One region of the Bradyrhizobium sp. Leo114 genome, then DNA from elsewhere that is predicted to be linked to it. Evidence: predicted binding sites of a transcription regulator. Region 1 holds the regulator's gene; the other holds the start of a gene.
The links. Region 1 encodes PhoB, which activates phosphate uptake and scavenging genes when phosphate is short. Its sites were predicted from a motif close to TGTCATNNANCTGTCAT; they were not measured.
Positions count from the first base shown of each region.

Region 2: the regulator PhoB is predicted to act here: its motif matches at 2,333-2,349, upstream of phnC (phosphonate ABC transporter ATP-binding protein).

Region 1 is NZ_JBUYEN020000003.1:53,355-57,957, forward strand. Features, by position in the region: gene ACZIRK_RS04525 (aspartate aminotransferase family protein) at 1-265, opposite strand, end outside; gene ACZIRK_RS04530 (GcrA family cell cycle regulator) at 764-1,279, shown strand; gene phoB (phosphate regulon transcriptional regulator PhoB) at 1,401-2,108, opposite strand; gene phoU (phosphate signaling complex protein PhoU) at 2,225-2,941, opposite strand; gene pstB (phosphate ABC transporter ATP-binding protein PstB) at 2,953-3,774, opposite strand; gene pstA (phosphate ABC transporter permease PstA) at 3,771-4,603, opposite strand, start outside.
Region 2 is NZ_JBUYEN020000013.1:70,631-75,233, forward strand. Features, by position in the region: gene ACZIRK_RS17740 (DUF1045 domain-containing protein) at 1-342, opposite strand, end outside; gene ACZIRK_RS17745 (alpha-D-ribose 1-methylphosphonate 5-triphosphate diphosphatase) at 363-1,556, opposite strand; gene ACZIRK_RS17750 (LbetaH domain-containing protein) at 1,553-2,209, opposite strand; gene phnC (phosphonate ABC transporter ATP-binding protein) at 2,396-3,211, shown strand; gene phnD (phosphonate ABC transporter substrate-binding protein) at 3,374-4,309, shown strand; gene phnE (phosphonate ABC transporter, permease protein PhnE) at 4,394-4,603, shown strand, end outside.

The DNA.
Region 1 (4,603 bases):
TCTGCTCGCACAGCCGCGCGGCAAGCTTCTCGCCGTCCGGGCTCTTGAACAGGTTCGACATGTGCCAGAGCTTCGTCGCCTGTTCCTGCAGCGCCTTCACCAGATGCGGATGGGCATGGCCGAGCGCGTTCACCGCGACGCCGGAGGTGAAGTCGAGATAACGCTCGCCTTTGGTCGAGATCAGCCAACAGCCTTCGCCGCGTTCGAAGCCGAGATCGGCCCTGGCAAAAACGGGAAGCAGATGCGACGTGGCGCGGTCGGTCATGGCGATCACTGAAGGGTTCAGACAAGCCTTTCAGACAAGCCCCGGCGGCGTGCAGCGATGCAGACACGCGGCTGGAGCTCATCCAGCGAAAACAAAACGTGCCGCCTTTGCAGGGCGGCACGTGAAGGCATTCTATGCGCGCGGCGGGTGCTGTCAATCGCCACGAAGCCGCCAGGCTGCGCTGCAAAGTGCCGGTAATCCGCAGTTTTCCGGTGTGGTGGAAAAGCCCGATTGCAATCCCTAAATGTCGGAACATGTGGACGCATAGGCGCGGACTCTTGCGCCAGAGTCACGCCATATTGTAGCGTCTAGCCTGTCGGGTACGACATCTCGTGCGGCAGTTTTGATCCCTTAGAGTCCTTTGTGTGCGGCGTACACGTTCGGGTGCGGTTTTCGTGCCCGGCGAGCCTTAAGGGATTCTGCCCGCAGGGATTTTTGAGATTAGGCATCGCAGCGCTGTCCCAGGATCGGCCGGCGCAACGCGAAGGGAAAGATGCGATGACGGTATTGACCTGGTCCGACGAACGCGTCGAGCAGTTGAAAAAGCTCTGGGAAGGTGGCCTCTCGGCCAGCCAGATCGCTGCGGAACTGGGCAACGTGACCCGCAATGCGGTGATCGGCAAGGTGCACCGGCTCGGCCTCTCGGGCCGCGCCAAGAGTCCTGCTGCAGCCGCGCCGCGGCAGCGCAAGGCGCGTCCCGCACAGCCGATGATGCGCGTGGCGCGTCCGGTCTCCCGCGGCAACACCGCGCTCGCCCACGCCTTCGAGGTGGAGGTGGAAGCGGACCCTATCGCCTACGACAATGTGGTGCCGATGAGCCAGCGGCTGTCGCTGCTCGAATTGAACGAGGCCACCTGCCACTGGCCGGTCGGCGATCCCTCGAGCCCGGAATTCTTCTTCTGCGGCGGCAAGGCGCTTCCCGGCCTGCCCTATTGCGCGCACCACTCCCGCATCGCCTACCAGCCGGCGGCTGACCGCCGCCGTCCGACGGTCAAGCCGTCACAAGGCAAGTAAGCCGACGACAGATCGTAGCCTGGGTGGAGCGCAGCGCAACCCGGGAACGCTGTATCGGCGGGTCCAAATTTCCCCGGGGTTACGCTTCGCTGCACCCGGGCTACGGATTGAGGTCGCCGGTTTACGACTGCTCGGCCTTCGCGAAGCGATCATCGAGCGCGTAGCCCGCGCCGCGGACGGTACGGATCGGGTCCTGCTCGCGGCCGGGATTGAGCAATTTGCGCAGGCGGCCGATGTGAACGTCGACGGTGCGCTCGTCGATATAGATGTCGCGGCCCCAAACGCTGTCGAGCAGCTGCTCGCGGCTGAACACGCGGCCGGGATGCTCCAGGAAGAACTCCAGCAGGCGATATTCGGTCGGGCCGAGATCGATCGGGCGGCCCGAGCGCGCGACGCGGCGCTTCTCGCGGTCGAGTTCGATGTCGCCATAGGTGAGCACGGTGGCGAGCCGCTCCGGGCTTGCCCGGCGCAACAGGCCCTTCACCCGCGCGAGCAGTTCAGGCACCGAGAACGGCTTGACGATGTAGTCGTCGGCACCGGTCGCCAGCCCCCTCACGCGCTCGCTTTCCTCGCCGCGCGCGGTCAGCATGATGATCGGGAGCTGCTTGGTCTCCGGCCGCGCCCGCAGACGGCGGCACAGCTCGATGCCGGAGAGTCCCGGCAGCATCCAGTCGAGCACGACAAGGTCGGGAATACGTTCCTTGAGCCTTGTGTCCGCATCGTCTCCACGGGCGACCGTTTCGACATCATAGCCTTCTGCATCGAGATTGTAGCGCAACAGCGTCGTCAGCGCTTCTTCGTCTTCGACCACCAGAATGCGTGCGCTCATCGGCTTGGCTTCTCCTATAGCGGGATGACTCTCTGCTTGAATCGTCATCCCACTCTTCCTTTGATGTTTGAGCAGGATCTTGGCTGAAAGCCGGCGTCGACTTTCCGGATGTTGCTCTAGTTGCCCGGAACGGTCGTGGCGAACGTCGTCATATCCCCCTTCGGCCGCTTGTCGGTGATCTGCTGACCCTCGATCATGTAGAAGACCGTTTCCGCGATGTTGGTGGCGTGGTCGCCGATCCGCTCGATATTCTTGGCGCAGAACATCAGGTGGATGCAGAACGAGATGTTGCGCGGATCTTCCATCATGTAGGTGAGGAGCTCGCGGAACAGCGAGGTGCAGATCGCGTCCACCTCCTCGTCGCTCTTCCAGACGTTCATCGCCGCCGGCAGATCGTGCGCGGCATAGGCGTCGAGCACGGACTTGACCTGCGACAGCACGAGGTCGGTCATGTGCTCCAGGCCGCGGATCAGCTTCAGCGGCTGGAAGTCGTTCTCCAGCGCGGCGACGCGCTTGCCCATGTTCTTGGCGAGGTCGCCGATCCGCTCGAGGTCGGTCGCCACCCGCATCGCGCCGACGATCTCGCGCAGGTCGACAGCCATCGGCTGGCGGCGGGCGATCGTCAGCACGGCGCGCTCCTCGATCACGCGCTGCAGGCTGTCGATCTCGATGTCGGAAGCGACGACACGCTTGCCGAGCGCGACGTCGCGGCGGATCAGCGCATCGACGGATTCGGTGATCATCCGTTCGACCAGCCCGCCCATCTCTGCGACCAGACGGGTCAGTTCCTGAAGATCGCTGTCGAATGCCTTGGCGGTATGTTCAGAAGCCATGATGTCCCTCCTCAACCAAACCGGCCGGTGATGTAGTCCTGGGTGCGTCGATCGCTCGGCGAGGTGAAGATCTTGCTGGTGTCGTCGAACTCGATCAGTTCGCCCAGATACATGAACGCGGTCTTGTCGGAGACGCGCGCCGCCTGCTGCATGTTATGCGTGACGATCGCGATCGTGTAGTCCTCCGACAATTCCTGGATCAGCTCCTCGACCTTGGCGGTCGAGATCGGATCGAGCGCCGAGCAGGGCTCGTCGAACAGGATAACTTCGGGCCGCACCGCAACCGTGCGGGCGATGCAGAGGCGCTGCTGCTGGCCGCCGGAGAGGCTCAGGCCGGAGGCGTTGAGCTTGTCCTTGACCTCGTTCCACAGCGCGCCGCCGCGCAGCGCTTTCTCGACGCGGCCGTCCATTTCAGATTTCGAGATCTTCTCGTAAAGGCGGATGCCGAAGGCGATGTTCTCATAGATCGTCATCGGGAACGGCGTCGGCTTCTGGAACACCATTCCGATCCGCGCCCGCAGCAGGTTGAGGTCGAGCTTGGGGTCGAGGATGTTGGTCTGGTCCAGCATCAACTGGCCGGTGGCGCGCTGGCCGGGATACAGGTCGTACATCCGGTTGAAGATCCGGAGCAGGGTCGACTTGCCGCAGCCGGACGGGCCGATAAAGGCGGTGACGCGGTTGGTGCCGAGCGTCAGGTTGATGTTCTTCAACGCATGGTGCTCGCCGTAATAGAAGTTGAGGCTGCGTGCAGTCACCTTTGGCGCCGCTTCCGGCAGCGACTTCTGGGGAATGGCCGCGCTCGGGCTGGTCGTCGATACGGACAGATCGGTCATTTTGCGCTCCTTTCGGCGCCGAGAATGCGCGCGCCGATGTTGAGCGCGAGCACGGTCAAGGTGATAAGCAAGGCCCCGCTCCAGGCGAGCTCCTTCCAATAGGCGTAGGGGCTCTGCACGAAGTTGTTGATGGTCACCGGCAGGTTCGCCATCGTCTTGGTCAGGTTCAGGCTGAAGAACTGATTGGACAGCGCGGTGAACAGCAGCGGCGCGGTCTCACCGGCGACGCGGGCGGTCGCCAGCAGCACGCCCGTGATCAGGCCGGAGCGCGCCGCGCGATAGGCAATCCGCTTGATCACCAGCGAGCGCGGAAGGCCAAGCGCGGAGGCCGCCTCCCGCAGCGGGTTGGGGACGAGCAGCAGCATGTCCTCGGTAGTGCGGAGCACAACCGGGATGACGATCACCGCCAGCGCCAGACAGCCGGCCAGCGCGGAGAAGCCGCCCATCGGCACGACGACCGCGCCATAGATGAACAGGCCGATGATGATCGACGGCGCGCTCAAGAGGATGTCGTTGATGAAGCGGATCACCGAGGTGAGCCGGTCATGCTTGCCGTATTCGGCCAGATAGGTGCCCGCGAACAGGCCGAGCGGCGCGCCGATGCCGACACCGATCACGGTCATGATCACCGAGCCGACGATCGCGTTCAACAGACCGCCATCGGTGGAGCCGGGCGGCGGCGTGTTCTTGGTGAAGACGTCGAGGCTGAGGCCGGCGAGACCGTTGTAGAACAGCGTGAACAGGATCAGCGCCAGCCAGGTCACCCCGAACGCGGCAGCGGCGATGCAAAGCCCGCGGATGATGATGTCGTTGCGGCGGCGTGCTTTGT
Region 2 (4,603 bases), on a different contig from region 1:
CGACGGCTTTCCCGGGATCATCGCGATGAAGCCGCTAATCGAATCGATGATGGGTTCGATAACGGGAATTGGCCGCGGCGTATCGGCGAAAGCCTCGCATGCCCCAAGCAGATCGGCTTCGCTCTTGCCCTCCGCCAGCGCCATCGGCGCCTTCAGCGTGGCGTGAAAGCCGTATTTGCGCGGGTCCTGCGTGATCTCGCGCCAGTCCGGCGGCACGCCATCGGGAAAGGACAGGTCGCTGCCACCATAGACATCGTAGCCGAGCATCTTGGCGCCGAAGCGATCAAGCGCACTGCCTGGTGCCGGCGCGTAGTAGAGAGCGTAACGCGGATAGTTGGCCATCGTCGTAAGACCTGGGAGCGTCAGGCGGCAGCAACCGCCATGCGCGGCGCTGTGGAATAGGTGAGCCGGCTGGCGTCGGCCAGATGCACGAGACGTCCCGCCGATATCACCGCGACAATGCGCGGCCGCAGCGGCACCTTGTCATCGACGATGATCATGTCGGCGCGGCGACCTTCGGCGAGCACGCCACGGTCGTCGAGTCCGGCAGCACGTGCCGGTGCTCCCGAGATCAGGTCCCACGCCTTTTCCAGCGGCAGAATGCCGTCAGCGGCAAGCCGGAAGGCTGCGAGCAATTGTGCCGGATAGTAATAGTCCGAGGCCAGCACCGAGCAGAGGCCCTTCGCGATCATGTCGGACGCCTTGGTCCAGCCGGTATGACTGCCGCCGCGCACGACATTCGGCGCGCCATACACTATGTGATCGCCGGCCGCCGCCGCCTCGCGCGCGGTCTCTTCGTTGACAGGGAATTCGGCGATGCCGACGCCCTGGTCGCGAAAACACTTGCGCATCTCGGGGCTGTTGTCGTCATGCGAGAGCATGCGGACATCGGCCGAGCGCGCCGCACTGGCGAGACGTGCGATCGAGGCAGGCACATCGTTCGCGCGCGACACCACGTGCGTGACCAGCTTGTCGAAGTCTTCAGGCGAAAGGCCGGTGCGCTCCACCATCCGGTTGCGCTTGCGCGGCCTTGCCAGGTCCCCGATCGTCCCGTCCATGTGGTCGTTGAACGCGAACAAGTCGACGCGGCCCTCCGCGAGCCAGTCAATGATCTCCGGTTCGGCGTCGAGATTGTAGGTCTCGTGGCGCAGATGGAAGCGCGTGTCGGCGGCAAGCTGCGGGCGCATCTGCTCGATTGCCTCCAGCAGTCTCCGCGCATTCTCGGCGCTGCGCAGGCCCGGCTCCCACGACCATGTGGGGGCGTGGAACACCGTCGTGATTCCGTTTGAGATCGCCTGCCGGTCACTGTCGGCGAGCGCCACGTCGATCGGGAAATCGACTCCAGCGCGCGGCATCATCTGCCGCTCGAAGGCGTCGCCATGCAGGTCAACGATGCCGGGCAGCACCAGGAGATCCCGTGCATCAATGCCGAGCGCGCTGCGGCCGTCTCCCTCTTCGCCGAGGGCTGCGATGTCGCGGCCCGCGGTCCGCAGCCGTGTTTCGACGAGTTCGCCTTCAACGAGCGCCTTGCCACCTTCGATAACAATGTCAGTCACGTGATGGCACTCCGGCGGGTTGTTGGCGCGTTCAGCGCTTCATACTTGGCGAGGAAGTCTTCGACAACCAGCTTGCGAAAATCTGGCAGCGCCTGGCGCAACATTTCGTGATCCCAATCCCACCAGGCGAGTGCCGCAAGGCGGCTGATGATGCCATCGGAAAACCGCTTGCGGAGCGGCCGCGCCGGATTGCCGGCGACGATGGCGTAGGCGGGAACATCCTTGGTCACGATCGCGCCAGCCGCGACCACCGCGCCGGTTCCAATCGAGCGTCCGGGCAGGATGATCGCGCCATGTCCAATCCAGACGTCATGGCCGATATGCACGCGGTGCTCTCGGCGCCATGCGAAGAATTCGGCCTCGTCATGTTCGCCTGGGAAGTATGCGCTGGCGCGATAGGTGAAATGCGCCTGCGGCGGACGATGCATCGGATGATTGCCCGGATTGATCCGGGTCATTGCCGCGATCGAGCAGAATTTGCCGATCGTGGTGTAAGTGAGCTGCGCGTCGTTCACGACATATGAATAGTCACCCATCGTGACGTCGAGCAGGATGCTGCGCGCTCCGACCTCGGTATAGGCCCCAAGCTGGCTATCGCGCACCGCGGCGGTGGGATCGACCGTTGGTACAACGGAAAGCATCTTGCCGGCCATCTTCTTCTTCGCCTCGTCGAATTGTTGTGGGGGAGCGCACGTCTTCGATGCGCTTCATAACAGTAGCGTGACAGATGCGTGACATCGCCGGCGGTGTGGAGGATCGCCGCACTGCAGCGCGTTTGTCACACAACTGTAATTCAGCGGCGTTAGCCGTTACGCGACGTGACGGGTTCGGAGCACTGCATGCTGGTGGTTGAAGGTTTGACGTGCCGTTTCGGCACAAAAGCCGCGGTCGACAATGCTTCGTTCTCGGTCCAGCCCGGTAGTTTCGTCGGCGTGATCGGTCGCTCGGGCGCCGGCAAGTCGACCTTGTTGCGGATGGTCAACCGTCTCGCCGATCCGACCGAAGGCCGCATCCTGTTCGAAGGTGTCGATGTCACCGCGCTGCGCGGCAAGGCGCTGCGGCAGTGGCGCGCGCGTTCGGCGATGATCTTTCAGCAGTTCAATCTGGTCGGCCGGCTCGATGTGCTGACCAATGTGCTGATGGGCCGCCTTGCCGAAATGCCGGCCTGGCGCTCGTTGACCCAGCTTTGGCCCGAGCAGGACAGGGCGCTGGCGATGTCGGCGCTCGAGCAGTTCGACATCGCGCAGTTCGCCGCCCAGCGCGCCGACCAGCTCTCCGGCGGCCAGCAGCAGCGCGTGGCCATCGCTCGCGCGCTGGTGCAGGAGCCCGATATCATCCTCGCCGACGAGCCGATCGCCTCGCTCGATCCGCGCAATACCAAGATCGTGATGGATGCGCTGCTGCGCATCAACAAGCATTTCGGCATCACGGTGCTCTGCAACCTGCATTCGCTCGATCTGGCGCGCAGCTATTGCGACCGCCTGATCGGCATGGCGGCGGGCCGCGTGGTGTTCGATGGCCAGCCGTCGACGCTGACCGATCACATCGCCCGCGAGCTCTACGATCTCGAGGCCAATGATGTCATCGGCGGGGCGCCAATGCCCGCGCCCGGTGCCGCAACAGCTCCGGCGCTCGGCACCGCAGCCGCGGCCTGAACGCCGTAACCTTATGCAGGGAAAGCCGCTGCAGGTGCAGTCGGCCTTTACAGCATGGTCCGGAAAAGTGGAAACCGGTCGTGTTCAAACAAGAGATGAGATCACGATCCCGTTGCGTCTCGGATCGTGATCCAGGCGCTACCATAACAGCAGGGGTAAACCATGATCACTCGTCGCATCGTTCTCGCCGGCGCTGCCGCGCTCGCGCTCACCGCGTCCGCGTCGGCGCAGGACTGGAAGGCCAAATATCCGGAGCTGACCTTCGCGGTCGTGCCGGCTGAAAACGCGTCCGGTGTCACCGAGCGCTGGACGCCGTTCGTCAACTATCTCTCCAAGGAACTCGGCGTGAAGGTCACGCTGCGCATCGCCAACGACTATGCTGCGGTGATCGAAGGCCAGCGCTCCGGCAACATCCAGATCGCCAGCTACGGTTCGGCCTCCTTCGCCCGCGCGCGGCTGACCGGCGTCAAGACCGACGCCTTCGCCAACGACATCAACGCCGACGGCTCCACCGGCTACTACTCGATGTTCTTCGTCAAGGCGAGCAGCCCCTACAAGACCATCGAGGACGTGAAGGGCAAGAACCTCGGCCTCGTCGATCCGAACTCGACCTCCGGCAACAACGTGCCGCGCTTCGAGCTCAACAAGAAGGGCATTCCGGACGCCGAAGCCTATTTCAGCAAGGTTGTCTTCACCGGCAGCCACGAGAACGCGATGCTCGCGCTGGCGCAGGGCACGGTTGATGTTGCTGCCAACCAGTGGACCAGCGACGATGACTCCACGCTCGCCCAGATGCTGCACAAGGGCATGCTGAAGAACGCCGACGGCTCGCCGATGAAGAAGGATGATTTCCGCATCGTCCATAAGTCGGCCGAGATCATCAACGGACCCTATGCCTACAACTCCGACCTTCCCGACGATCTCAAGGCCGCGATCGCCAAGGCCTTCTTCGACGTGCCGACGAAGGACAAGGCGGCGTTCGACAAGCTCTCCGACGGCCAGAAGAAGGGCTTCCATCCCGCGACCACCAAGGATTGGGACGGCACGATCGAGCTGATCAAGTTCGTCGACGCCCTGCGCAAGAAGAAGGCCTCCTGATCGATCGACGCGAATACGCAGGCCGGATCGATCGCGACCCGGCCTGTTCCGTTGAGGACAAGCAGCAGATCCCAAGCAGAGCAGATGGCCACCGCCGTATCCATCCTTCCCGCCCAGCAGCTCGCCGCGCTGAACGATGCCTATCGCAAGGCAGTCGCGCGCAAGCGGTTGAAGATGGCCTTGGCGGCGGCGGTGTTCATCGCGGCGCTGACCGTTGCCGGCATCGGCGCCGAGGTGAACCTGCGCACGCTCTTCACCTATTTCGGCAACTTCGTCTCCTATTTCGACCGCATC